Regions from separate parts of the Rhizobium gallicum bv. gallicum R602sp genome, predicted to be linked through region 2. Evidence: riboswitches for the same ligand, from Rfam matches in the RefSeq annotation. Region 2 holds a riboswitch; the other holds the start of a gene.

Region 1 (5,712 bases), on a different replicon from region 2:
GGTCGAAATCGACGATTGCCGACCTCTGTGATCTGCGCGCTGCCGGCTGGGATCGCGATCTGGAGACGCACATCCGGCGTGGCGGGCGCGTCATAGGCATCTGCGGCGGGTATCAGATGCTCGGGCGCACGGTTCGCGATCCGCTCGGCATCGAAGGGGTGAGCACTGCGACACCGGGTCTCGGATTCCTTGATGTCGAGACCGAAATGGCACCGGAAAAGACCGTGCGGAACAGCCTGGCGGTCTCGGCCGAACACGGCGTTCCGCTTGCCGGCTACCAGATCCATCTGGGCGTCACGACCGGGCCGGACTGCGCCAGGCCATCAGCGGTGATCGACGGGGTGGCCGATGGCGCGGTATCTGCTGGCGGCCAGATCATGGGCACCTATCTGCATGGCCTTTTCTGCAGCGATGCCTATCGCGGCAAGCTTCTCGAGAGCTTCGGCCTATCCGGCGAACGGCGGAGCTACCGCCAAAGCGTCGACCAGGCGCTCGACGAGGTCGCGGACGAACTCGAAACCCATCTCGACAAAGGCTGGCTGGCCGGTCTTCTCGGCTAGATTTCGCCGGAGACTTCGCGGCGCCTGCGGTCGAGCTCTTCACTGTAGCGGCGAAGCGTATAGCTTTCGCTGAGCTGGCCGACGACGCGGCGTTCGATCAGATTGTTGAGCACGGCGAGTGCTTCGCTCTCCGTCTTGTCGAAGATCGCCGCCGCCTGCTTTGCGTTCATCTGCGGCTGCAGGAAGTCGTTCCGGTATCGGATGAAATCCTTCAGATCCTTGCCCTCGTCGTCGGTGTCGACCGGGCTCGCGTAGATTTCGGGAACGAGCACGATGCCGGCATATTTGTCGGAGTCATCGACGAGGATGACGCGCTGTCTCGATCCGATCGGGAAGGCCTTCTTGAAATCATCAATCGTGATGCTGACCTTCGCCGTTTTCACGTCCGAGCGCATCAGCTTGTCGACCGTCAGATTGCGGATCCAGCCGACATCATGGGCGCTGCGGATGCTTTCGCCACGAAGATGGAAACGCCATGTCGCGAAGGAGTAGCCGAACGTGTTGCGCACGACGAGCGACGAGGTGATGACGGCCGCAAGTACCAGCGCGGTGATCGGAAAGTCCCCGGTTATCTCGAGCGCCAGGAACGTCATCGTCAGCGGCCCTCCGATGACCGCAACGGCGAGCGAACTCATGCCGACCACGGCATAGATTACGGGCGTGAGTGTCGCATGGGCGAAATAGGGGGCACAATAGGCGAAAAGCTTGCCGAGCAGCGCGCCCATGAAGAGTGAGGCGAAGAAGAGGCCGCCCCTGAAGCCGGAACCGATGGAGATTGCCGATGCGAAGGATTTCAGCAGGAGAAGTCCGACCAGGACCGGGACGGCAACATCACGGCCAAGGTTCAGATGCAGCGCACCATGGCCCGCCGAAAGCACCTGCGGCGTAATCATCGCCAGAAGGCCGACGACGATGCCGCCGAGCGCCGGGCGAAGCGGCGTCGGAACCGAACTTTTGCGCGCCAGCTCCTCGATGAAGGCTACGCCCTGCATGATCAGGATGCCGACGCCGGCGCAGAAGGCGCCAAGCAACAGGGCAGGGATATAATCAGCCGGAACCACCGTGCCGAAGGCACCGACATCGATCATGAAATCGCTTCCCGCCAGCAGGCGCGCGACGAGCGTCGAGACGAGCGCGGAAACGACGACCGGCGTCAGCGACACGATCGTGTAGGTGCCGATGATCAGCTCGAATGCATAGAAGGCGCCCGTCAATGGTGCGTTGAAGGCCGCGGCGATCGCACCGGCGGCGCCGCAGCCGACAAGGACGCGCAGATCTGCACGGCGGAGCTGCAGCTTCAGTCCGAGCTTGGAGGCGATACCCGCCGCGAGCTGGACATAGCCGGCCTCGAGGCCGACGGAGGCGCCGAAGCCGTTTGAAACCAGATTCTGGACGGCGACGATGATGCTATCCGTCAGCGACAGCCGTCCGCCATGCAAAGCGTTCGCTTCGATGGGATCGACCATGGGCTTCTTGCGGGTTCGCGCGAGAATGAAAAACAGAAGGCCGAGCAGCATCCCGCCGCAGACGGGCGCCATCAGAAGCAGGAATTTGTCGTTTGTCTGCGATGAACTCAGCCGTTCGATGTCGCTGATGCCGAAGATCAAGCGATGCAGCTCGCGTGAGAGGAGGCTCATGCCGGTGACAGCCAGGCCCGACGTCACGCCGACGGCGATCCCGGCGAAGACCATGCCCATTTCACTGCGGCGGGCAAGCGCACGAAGCCGCCCGGCGTCGAGCAGGCGGTAGAGCCGGTAGAGGCGCGGGAAATTCAATTTCGTGAGCATATGCAAAGAACTAGGTGGCGGCCAACAGCGTCAAGGGCAATAGGGGCGCTTGCTCCCGAAATGTGGCGAAAGCCCGGCGCGAAATGCACCGCGAATTGGAAGCGGTTCGTCGCCGGTCTCGTTTGGGTGCTCGCAATTGACTTCGGAGGGCGGCTTGCCTAACGATGAATATTCTTACGGATGGTTTCGGGACGGCAGATGCCGTTCCGGATGAAAAGGGAATGTGAAGGGACGGACCCAAGCCGGGCGTCTTCATCACAGCCGACCCCGCGACTGTAGAGCGGTCAGGGTCTTCCGTCCGGCGTTCAGGCCAGTTCACGGCTCCTTTCGCATGTTGCGGATGAGGTGAAGTGGCTGGGGCGCCGGAAAAGCCACTGGAAATGCATTGTGATCAGCCGGGGCAGGACGCCTCTATTTCTACGAATCGTCCGCCTTTTCACGAGAATGCAGCCGGGAAGGCGAGGAAGATCCACTGGTGCGATCAGGGGCGACCTTAGATGGGTCGCCCCGGTCGGCCGACACCCGCGAGCCAGGAGACCTGCCATGCGTGCCGGGCGAAGAGCCCATTCTGGGGCATTGTTCCCCGCTGCCAGCACGGAGGTTGTCATGGCTGAACGATGGAATTCCATGCCGCATTTTGTGGCGTCTTTGCGGGACACCGCACTTTCGACTTCCCGTATTCCTGTCCTCGGGTCTAACCCGAGGATTGTCACAAGGAACCGGCCACGGCGCGTCCGCGCCGTGAATGAAACAACCATCTCCAGGGTGTCTTCCGCGCCCAAGAATGAGGGTTGGCTGCGCCATGCGTCGGTAGCGCCGTTTCTTACGCCGCAGGACTCCAGATGACTCATCCCACATGCGGCACTGCCTTCGTCCTCGGCGGCGCGCGTTCCGGCAAATCCCGTTTTGCTGAGCAGCTTGTTGCCGATAGCGGCCTTGAGCGCCACTACGTCGCGACGGGCCGGGCCTGGGACGAGGAGATGCGTCAGCGGATCGAGAGCCACAAAACCGATCGCGGCCCACAATGGACGACGCATGAGGAGCCGCTGGAGCTCGTCGCCCGTCTTTCCATTATCGACCGCGGGGGCCGGGCGATCCTCGTCGATTGTCTGACGCTCTGGGTCACCAATCTGATCATGGAGGAGCGCGATATGGCAGCGGAATTCGCAGCACTTGCGGCTTGGTTGCCGAAGGCAAGAGCGCGGCTCGTCATCGTTTCCAATGAAGTCGGCCTAGGCATCGTGCCGGAAAACCGCATGGCCCGGGATTTCCGCGACCATGCCGGACGGCTGCACCAGATGATAGCGGCGGAAGCCGCGGACGTGTATTTCATCGCGGCCGGATTGCCGCTGAAAATGAAGGGTTGAACCTATGAGCCAGCAGAAGATCCCCGCAACCGTCATCACCGGATTCCTCGGCGCCGGCAAGACGACGATGATCCGCAACCTGCTTTCCAACACAGGCGGCAAGAAGATCGCGCTGATCATCAACGAGTTCGGCGATCTCGGCGTCGATGGCGACGTATTGAAGGGCTGCGGCGCGGAAAACTGCACTGAGGACGATATCATCGAATTGACCAATGGCTGCATCTGCTGCACCGTTGCCGACGATTTCATTCCAACGATGACGAAGCTTCTCGAGCGCGCCCAGCGTCCGGATCACATCGTCATCGAAACTTCCGGCCTCGCCCTGCCGCAGCCGCTCGTTGCCGCCTTCAACTGGCCGGATATCCGCAGCGAAGTGACCGTCGATGGTGTCATCACCGTCGTCGACAGTGCGGCCGTCGCGGCCGGCCGTTTTGCCGACGATCACGATGCGGTGGATGCGCGCCGGGCAGACGACGCCTCGCTCGATCATGAAAGCCCGATCGAAGAACTCTTCGAGGACCAACTGACCTGCGCCGACCTCATCGTGCTCAACAAGACCGATCTCCTTGACGGCAAAGGGCTCAGCCGCGTGCGCCACGAAGTAGCCTCCCGCATCGCCCGCAAGCCGGCGATGATCGAGGCGAGGAACGGCGAGGTTCCGGCAAGCGTGCTGCTTGGCCTCGGCATCGGGACCGAAGAGGACATCGGCAACCGCAAGTCTCATCACGAGCTGGAGCATGAGGACGGCACGCCGCACGATCACGACGAGTTCGACAGCTTCGTGGTCGACCTTGGCCCGATCGACGATCCGGCAGGCTTCGCCGAGAAGCTTAAAGGCGTGATTGCCGAGCACGATGTTCTGCGCCTGAAGGGCTTTGCCGATGTCGCGGGCAAGCAGATGCGGTTGCAGGTCCAGGCCGTTGGCAGCCGTATCGACCAGTATTTCGACCGCGCCTGGGCGCCGGGCGAAGCGCGCGGCACACGGCTTGTGGTGATCGGATTGCACGAGATGGATCAGAACACCGTCCGCAAGGCCATCCAGGCACTCGTCTAAGGCTCGGCCATGCATCTGCTTCTTGCCCAGAGAGGAACGATCAGCGACGGCGACGAGGCGGTCGACCTCGGCCAATCGCCCGCCGATATCCTGTTCCTGTCTGCGGCCGATACCGAGCTTGCGGCGATCGCTGCGGCTCACGCGCAAGCCGGAAGACCTTTCACGCTCCGGCTCGCCAGCCTGATGAGCCTCAAGCACCCAATGTCCGTCGATGCCTATATCGAGCGCACGGCGAGGTGCGCAAAACTGATCATCGTCCGGGCGCTCGGGGGCGCGAGCTATTTCCACTACGCGCTGGAGGCGCTGCACGCCTGCGCGGCGCGGCATGGTGCCATGATTGCGGTCCTGCCTGGGGATTCGAAGCCGGATGCGGGATTGACGCCATTTTCGAACGTGTCGCTCAACGATCTCAACGCGCTCTGGTCTTATCTGATCGAAGGCGGCGACGGGAATTCGCGAAGCTTTCTCGATTACGCGACGGCGATGCTCTCCGGCGATGAGAAGCCGGGCGCGGCTGCGCCGCTGATGAAGGCGGGTATCTGGTGGCCAGGTCGAGGTGTGATTGACGTTGAGGAGTGGAAAGTTCTTTCCGCGTCCGCTATCCCAAACGCGAAGGAAGAGGCCGGATTCAAACCCACCGTCGCCATCAGCTTCTACCGAGCGCTCGTGCAAAGCGGCGAAACGGCCCCCGTCGAAGCGCTCATCGAAGCGCTGGCGGCGGAAGGCCTGCGCCCTCTGCCGATCTTCGCCTATAGCCTCAAGGATCCGCTATCGGCCGCCATTCTCGAGCGTATCTTTGCAGAAGCGCCGCCCGATGTGGTGATCAACACCACCGGTTTTGCCGTGTCTGCGCCCGGCGCCGATCGCGCGCCGAGCGTGCTTGAAACAAACGGCGCCGTCGTTCTCCAGGCGATTTTCTCCGCCACATCCAAGCAGGCGTGGGT
Region 2 (5,712 bases):
TCCAACCATGCGGCTTGCTCGGGTCTGCAATAGGAAGAGTGTGCACCTCTCCTGGACGCGGCAGGAGCAATCAACCGAGCCGGCGGGGCCCTCTAAACAGCCTGAGGCAACTGATGGAGTTGCGATTGAATCGAGATTCGGAAGGCCGGCAGAGGCGGAGCAACCGCAGGAGCCGCGTCACTCATTCGAGCCGCGGAAATCACGACATCACGACGCCTGAAACAGGGGCCGCTGTGACCGAACGAAATGCCGTGATTGTTTCCGTTAGATGTTGAATAGACTGTGATAACAAACTGTTAGAGATCAGATAAACTTAATAGGATCTCCCGGAAATCATAGCTGTATGGTACCTAAACGGTGCCCGATGGTCAAGGAAAGCATGACGCCCGGCGCCGGAGATCGGCAAGATCCGCCACCGAACCATCCTTGCGGCAAAACTGGCGGGCACAGGTCGGCGCCAGCCTTGGAAGCGGCCATCGCTCCTGAGGACGATGCCGAAGACAAGAGCAATGATGCCTTCCCCGCCGCCATCAGCCGATCCTTCCCGTCGATGGTGCCGCCCTTAACGGGTGAGATATTGGATGTAATGCCTGCCGTGAACCGCCGACTTTTCGATGTGAGCCCGAACTCCGAATACATCTAGAACGAGCTCTTCGGTCAGAACCGCTTCGGGCGGCCCGGCAGCAACCACGCGGCCGCCATGCAGGATGGCCAGGCTATCGCAGAACATTGCCGCCAGATTGAGATCATGCAATGCGATGACGCTGGTGATCGGAAGCGTCGTGACGAGGTCAAGCAGCTCCAACTGATGCTGGATGTCGAGATGATTGGTCGGTTCATCAAGCAGCAGTTCGGTGGGCGTTTGCGCAAGGGCGCGGGCGATGTGCGTGCGCTGACGCTCCCCACCTGACAGCGTGCGCCAAAGCTGTAAGGCCTTGGCCGCCATGCCGACCTGTTCGAGAGCCGCATTGACGGCGTCCTCGTCCGTCCTGTCCCAGGGCGAGAGCGCGCCTCGATGCGGTGTTCGCCCGAGGCGGACAACATCCTTTACCGAAATGTCCGCATCGGTTGTCGCCTGCTGTTCGACCAGTGCGATACGCTGGGCAATCTCGCGACGCGCCATTGTGCTGATATTGCTCTCGCCCAGTCTGATGACGCCGCTCTTGACCTGTCGCAGCCGGCAGATGAGACGCAGCAGGCTCGACTTGCCAGAGCCATTGGGTCCGAGCAGACCAAGCGTCTTGCCCGGCGCAACATCAAGGCTGACGCCATCGATGATCATTGTGCTGCCGGCGCACCAGGCAACATTGCGCATCGATATGCTCATACCGGCCTCCTTGCCTTGTAGAGGATGAGGGCAAAGACAGGCGCGCCGAAAAGTGCCGTGACCACGCCAATTGGAAGCACCTGCTGCGGGATGATCGTGCGCGAGACGATATCGGCAAGTACCATGAAGATCGCCCCGATCAACGCAGTTGCCGGCAGTAACCGCTCGTGAGCCGGACCCACCAGAAAGCGCGCCGCATGCGGAATGACAAGACCAACGAAGCCGATCGAACCGACGATGCTGACGACGGCAGCGGTCATCACGGCCGTCAGACCAAGAAGGGTAAGACGCACGCGCCGTACCGGTACGCCGAGCGCTGCGGCAGAGTCCGTACCGAAGGCAAAGGCATCCAGCACACGTGCGTGAAGCATGCAGATCACAAAGCCGCCGCCGGCAATGGGGGTAACGAGCAAAACATCCGTCCAGCGCACGCCGCTGAGGCTCCCGAGCAACCAAAACATGATACCCCTTGCCTGCTCGGCATTGGCCGAGGTCGTGACGATATAGGAGGTCAACGCATTGAAGAGCTGCGAACCGGCAACGCCTGCCAGGAGGATCCGGTCGGCGCCGCCGCCTGCGCCTGCGGCCAAAAGCGAGACGAGACCGAAGGCTGCCACCGCGCCGAAAAAAGCGCCGGTAGAAAGCGTCAGCACACCGGACCCGATGCCGAGGATCATGATGGCGACCGCGCCGGTCGAGGCGCCCGCCGAAATGCCAAGCACATAAGGTTCGGCAAGCGGATTGCGAAGCAGGGCCTGCAGCATGGCGCCCGTCATCGCAAGAGCCGCGCCGGAACTTGCAGAGACCAGGGCGCGGCTCAGTCGATAGTCCCAGATGATACCCTCATGGATCGGCTTGATTGCGAAGGAGGTGCCGAACATTCGGTTGGCAATAGCTTCCGCAATCGTCCGCAGCGGTATGACGATTTCGCCGATCGATACGGCGAGGCCTATTGCCAAGGTCAGTCCAGCCATTGAAAGTAGGGACAAGCCGGCAAAGCCGCCCCATCCGTTGCGTTGCCCGGCGTCTTTGCTCACTTCGCCAGCCCAAACTGCCGTATGGCTACTGCAAGCGTCTCGATGCCGTCGACAAGGCGGATCGATGGGCTCATTGCCTGCGAGTCCATGACGACCACCTGCTTCTTTTCCACAGCGCTGATCCTGCTTGCCACAGGATCGCTGTTCAAAAAGGTAAGCTTGATGGCCGGATCGTCGGCAGCGTAGCGGCGACGATCCATCCCGGCGATGACGATGATTGCAGGATTGAGGCCGGCGACCGTTTCCCAGCCGACCAACGGCCATTCCTCGTTCGTGGCAATCACGTTCTTTGCCCCAAGGGCTCGCATGATATAGGCGGGCGCGCCGTTGCGGCCGGCCATGAAGGCTTCCCCGTCGACTTCCTTGCTGGAGAACCAGAATACGACCGGGATATCCTTTACCCTTGTCTCGGCAACGGATGCGATCGCCTTATCCTCACGCTCCTTCAGCCTTGCGACCAATGCCTCGCCGCGGTCCTGAACGTTAAAGATCGCGGCAAGTTCGGCGATCTCCTGATAGATGACCTCGGTCTTCAGCATTTCCTTGCGCACACCATCACCACCCGTCGTATTGTCCTTGGCGGCGCAATCGGCCGGAGCGACATAGGTGTTGATGCCAAGCTTCGAAAACTGATCGTAGGTTCCAACCGAGCCACTCGGGCCGACATGCCACTCGAACTCGGCAGCAACCAGGTCGGGGCCGGTTCCGACCACCGCCTCGAAGCTCGGATCATTGTCGGCGAGCCGCTTGATCTTGCTGTTTTCCGCATCGAATTGTTTGAGCACTGGGCTGAACCAGACCGCCGTGCCCGTGATGCGATCCGCAAGGCCGAGCGACAGCAGGATTTCCGTCATCGCCTGGCCGATCGAAACCACCTTGCCCGGCGCCCTATCGAAGGTGATGGATCGGCCGCAATTGGCAATTGTCAGGGGGTAGGTGGTCGATGCGGCAAAAGCAGGTGCAGAAATCGCAAAGGTTGCCAATACCGCGAAGGCAAGGCGCAGAATGAACGGCCGACGTTTTGGATCGGATGACATGGAAACACTCACAGGGAGTTGAGGATGCGTCGGCGCGGCGGCCTGATCGCTCCGATTTTGATGGAAAACGCTTAGGGTGGTCACCGGCCATACGGGCGGGCGCGCCGCCCGGCACGACTGGCTTTTTACCTGCAGCGGCTATGGTTTATTGAAAAGGGCGATCCGTTCCGCCTCACGCGGAAGGGGTCTGCGCCGATTAGGGGCGTCAAAAGAAATCATCTCGTCTCCTGTTCCGGGCAACCCCGCCCGTTCAATTGATCTCTCTTTGACGGCAGGTCTCCTGGCTCGCGGATATGCACCGGACCATCTGCCTTCCCATGAGAACGAGCTCACAGTGGCATGGCGCGTGGCGCCACGAGGATGATCGGCAATCCGCTTACAGTTGCGGGGGCAGCCACGGTCTTGGTCCCTTTTGGGTCTTCCGCACCGTGTTCCCTATTAATCCTCTCGGAGTCTACGTCGGGGAACCGTCGCGCCCAGTTATGCCGAGCGCAACAGTCACGTCAAGCCGTAGATACAAGGGCGATCAATGGACAGCGCCTGATCCCCCGACGGCGACGATGCCGAAAGGCAGTCCCTGAACCGGGATGGTCCGAACCTCTTTCATGGTCTCAATATCGATCATCCGCACAACGCTATGGCGAGGATCGGTTATGGCGATCTGATCGCCTGCAACTGCGAGCCGGGGGCGCGGATCGCGCCAGTGACCATCCTTGCTGTAAGGCTCGGTGACCCTTGCCGACGTCGTGATTTGACCGCTTAGAACGTCGACAAGATGCAATTGCCCGTCTTCGGTCAGTACATAGGCATTCTTGACCCGCGTAGGATCGAGCGCGAAATCGATCCGGCGGGTCGGCAGATCGACCAAGCGATACGGTTCGGTGCCGTCTGGGTCGATCAGGGCAATCTTGTCCTCGCCGTAGTTGCCCAGGAAAAATTGCATCACCTTACTGCCGAGCAAGGTCGTCACTTTTCCCTTCGGCAGCCTGTCGCCATATTCCAGCATTTTAAGTTGCACGGTCTGCTCCTTGCCAGGACGCGCAATCAGGACGCCTTCCTCGCAACCGAAGGCACCGAGCTTTGCCGAGAAGGCTTCTCCGTGCAGCGCCGTGCAGGGTGTGACATCGCCGACCTGTCTTCCGTTTGTGTTTAGAACACGTAGGCCCAGACGTGGCGGCAGCTCATCCGGTTTGGTTTCCGTTTTGGTATCGGGAACCGAGACCAGCATATTCTGCCCCATGGGCACGGCGACACCATGGTGCGGTGCCGTCGCATCTATGAGCTTTTCGGATGCTGCGCCTTCCAGAAGATCTTCTTCGGAAACGAGCTTGGCTTTGCCTTCCCGATCGTAAAACAACACCACGTCGTCGCCGTGCACGACGGCGTGGACCGGCCGCTGCCCGTCGAGAGTGGCTTGCAGCAGCAAAGGTGCGGATGTTTCCAGATCGCGATGCTCGCCATGGTCGGAAAGCGTCACGCCGGTTTTGATCACCTGGACGGTATTGGCTTCTGATTGGACGGCAAAAACTGTTTGGCCGGAATGACTGGCGGCCAGCGCCGCATAACCCTTCAGCTCAAACTCACCGATCTGCTCACCGGTCTTGACATCGAATGAACGAGCGATGGGTGCCGTGTGGTCGGCGATGAACAGGCGCCATGTCTGCTTTTCCTCTTCAGCGGAGGCCGGGTTCACCGAGAGGCTTGCTGCAAAGGCCCCGGCGATCGTCAATCTAGGTAACATCGGAAATCCCTTCTTGATATGTAATAACATTACCATCTCTAGCGAAGTTTCAGAAACATGTCCAGGCCGTCGGGACCGAAGGCGATGCAGCGCTTGAATGCCGCTTCGAATCACATTCGCCGAGCTCCCGCGCCTTGCTGAACGTCGTGCCGGGCAGCAGGCTGGGCTTCCGCATCCGGGTGCCGATGAGAGGCTCGTATGACCGCCGAAGCGCGGCACCCGACGCCTTTTGACTGTTTCATACCTGCCCCGCTGAACGAGCAAGCAAAAACAACGTGTTGATACGATTGACAAGTTCGCCAGACGTGTCGACGAACTGAAATAGCGACAGTATCCGCGCGAATATTATTCCCGACCGCCTGCGAGTTGTTCGCCAAGCTGGCGCAAAGGGAGCACCTCGATATCATTGCCAAGAGGATACGCTTCGCTGCCTGGGTACACCACGATGCGGCGATCCGGCTCCAGATCGAGGCAGGCGTGGTGGAAGCCCCGCTCTACCTTTGGCGTGAGACTTCTCTTGATCTCGATCGCCCAGCGGCGGTCACGGGGCAACGTGACAACGAGATCGAT

Evidence for each region. A riboswitch is a leader RNA that binds a small molecule or an ion and turns the genes downstream of it on or off. The one in region 2 is predicted to bind cobalamin.
Region 1: linked by a shared signal. The riboswitch ahead of cobU (bifunctional adenosylcobinamide kinase/adenosylcobinamide-phosphate guanylyltransferase) and the one ahead of RGR602_RS38760 (ABC transporter substrate-binding protein) in region 2 are both predicted to bind cobalamin.

What each region holds. Positions count from the first base shown of each region.
Region 1 is NZ_CP006877.1:2,246,114-2,251,825, reverse strand. Features, by position in the region: gene RGR602_RS11235 (cobyric acid synthase) at 1-560, shown strand, start outside; gene RGR602_RS11230 (chloride channel protein) at 557-2,347, opposite strand; cobalamin riboswitch at 2,512-2,907, shown strand; gene cobU (bifunctional adenosylcobinamide kinase/adenosylcobinamide-phosphate guanylyltransferase) at 3,190-3,714, shown strand; gene cobW (cobalamin biosynthesis protein CobW) at 3,719-4,768, shown strand; gene cobN (cobaltochelatase subunit CobN) at 4,778-5,712, shown strand, end outside.
Region 2 is NZ_CP006880.1:205-5,916, forward strand. Features, by position in the region: gene RGR602_RS23400 (ABC transporter ATP-binding protein) at 563-1,327, opposite strand; gene RGR602_RS23405 (FecCD family ABC transporter permease) at 1,324-2,301, opposite strand; gene RGR602_RS38760 (ABC transporter substrate-binding protein) at 2,361-3,401, opposite strand; cobalamin riboswitch at 3,655-3,888, opposite strand; gene RGR602_RS23415 (metallochaperone AztD) at 3,928-5,142, opposite strand; gene RGR602_RS23420 (ATP-binding protein) at 5,488-5,712, opposite strand, start outside.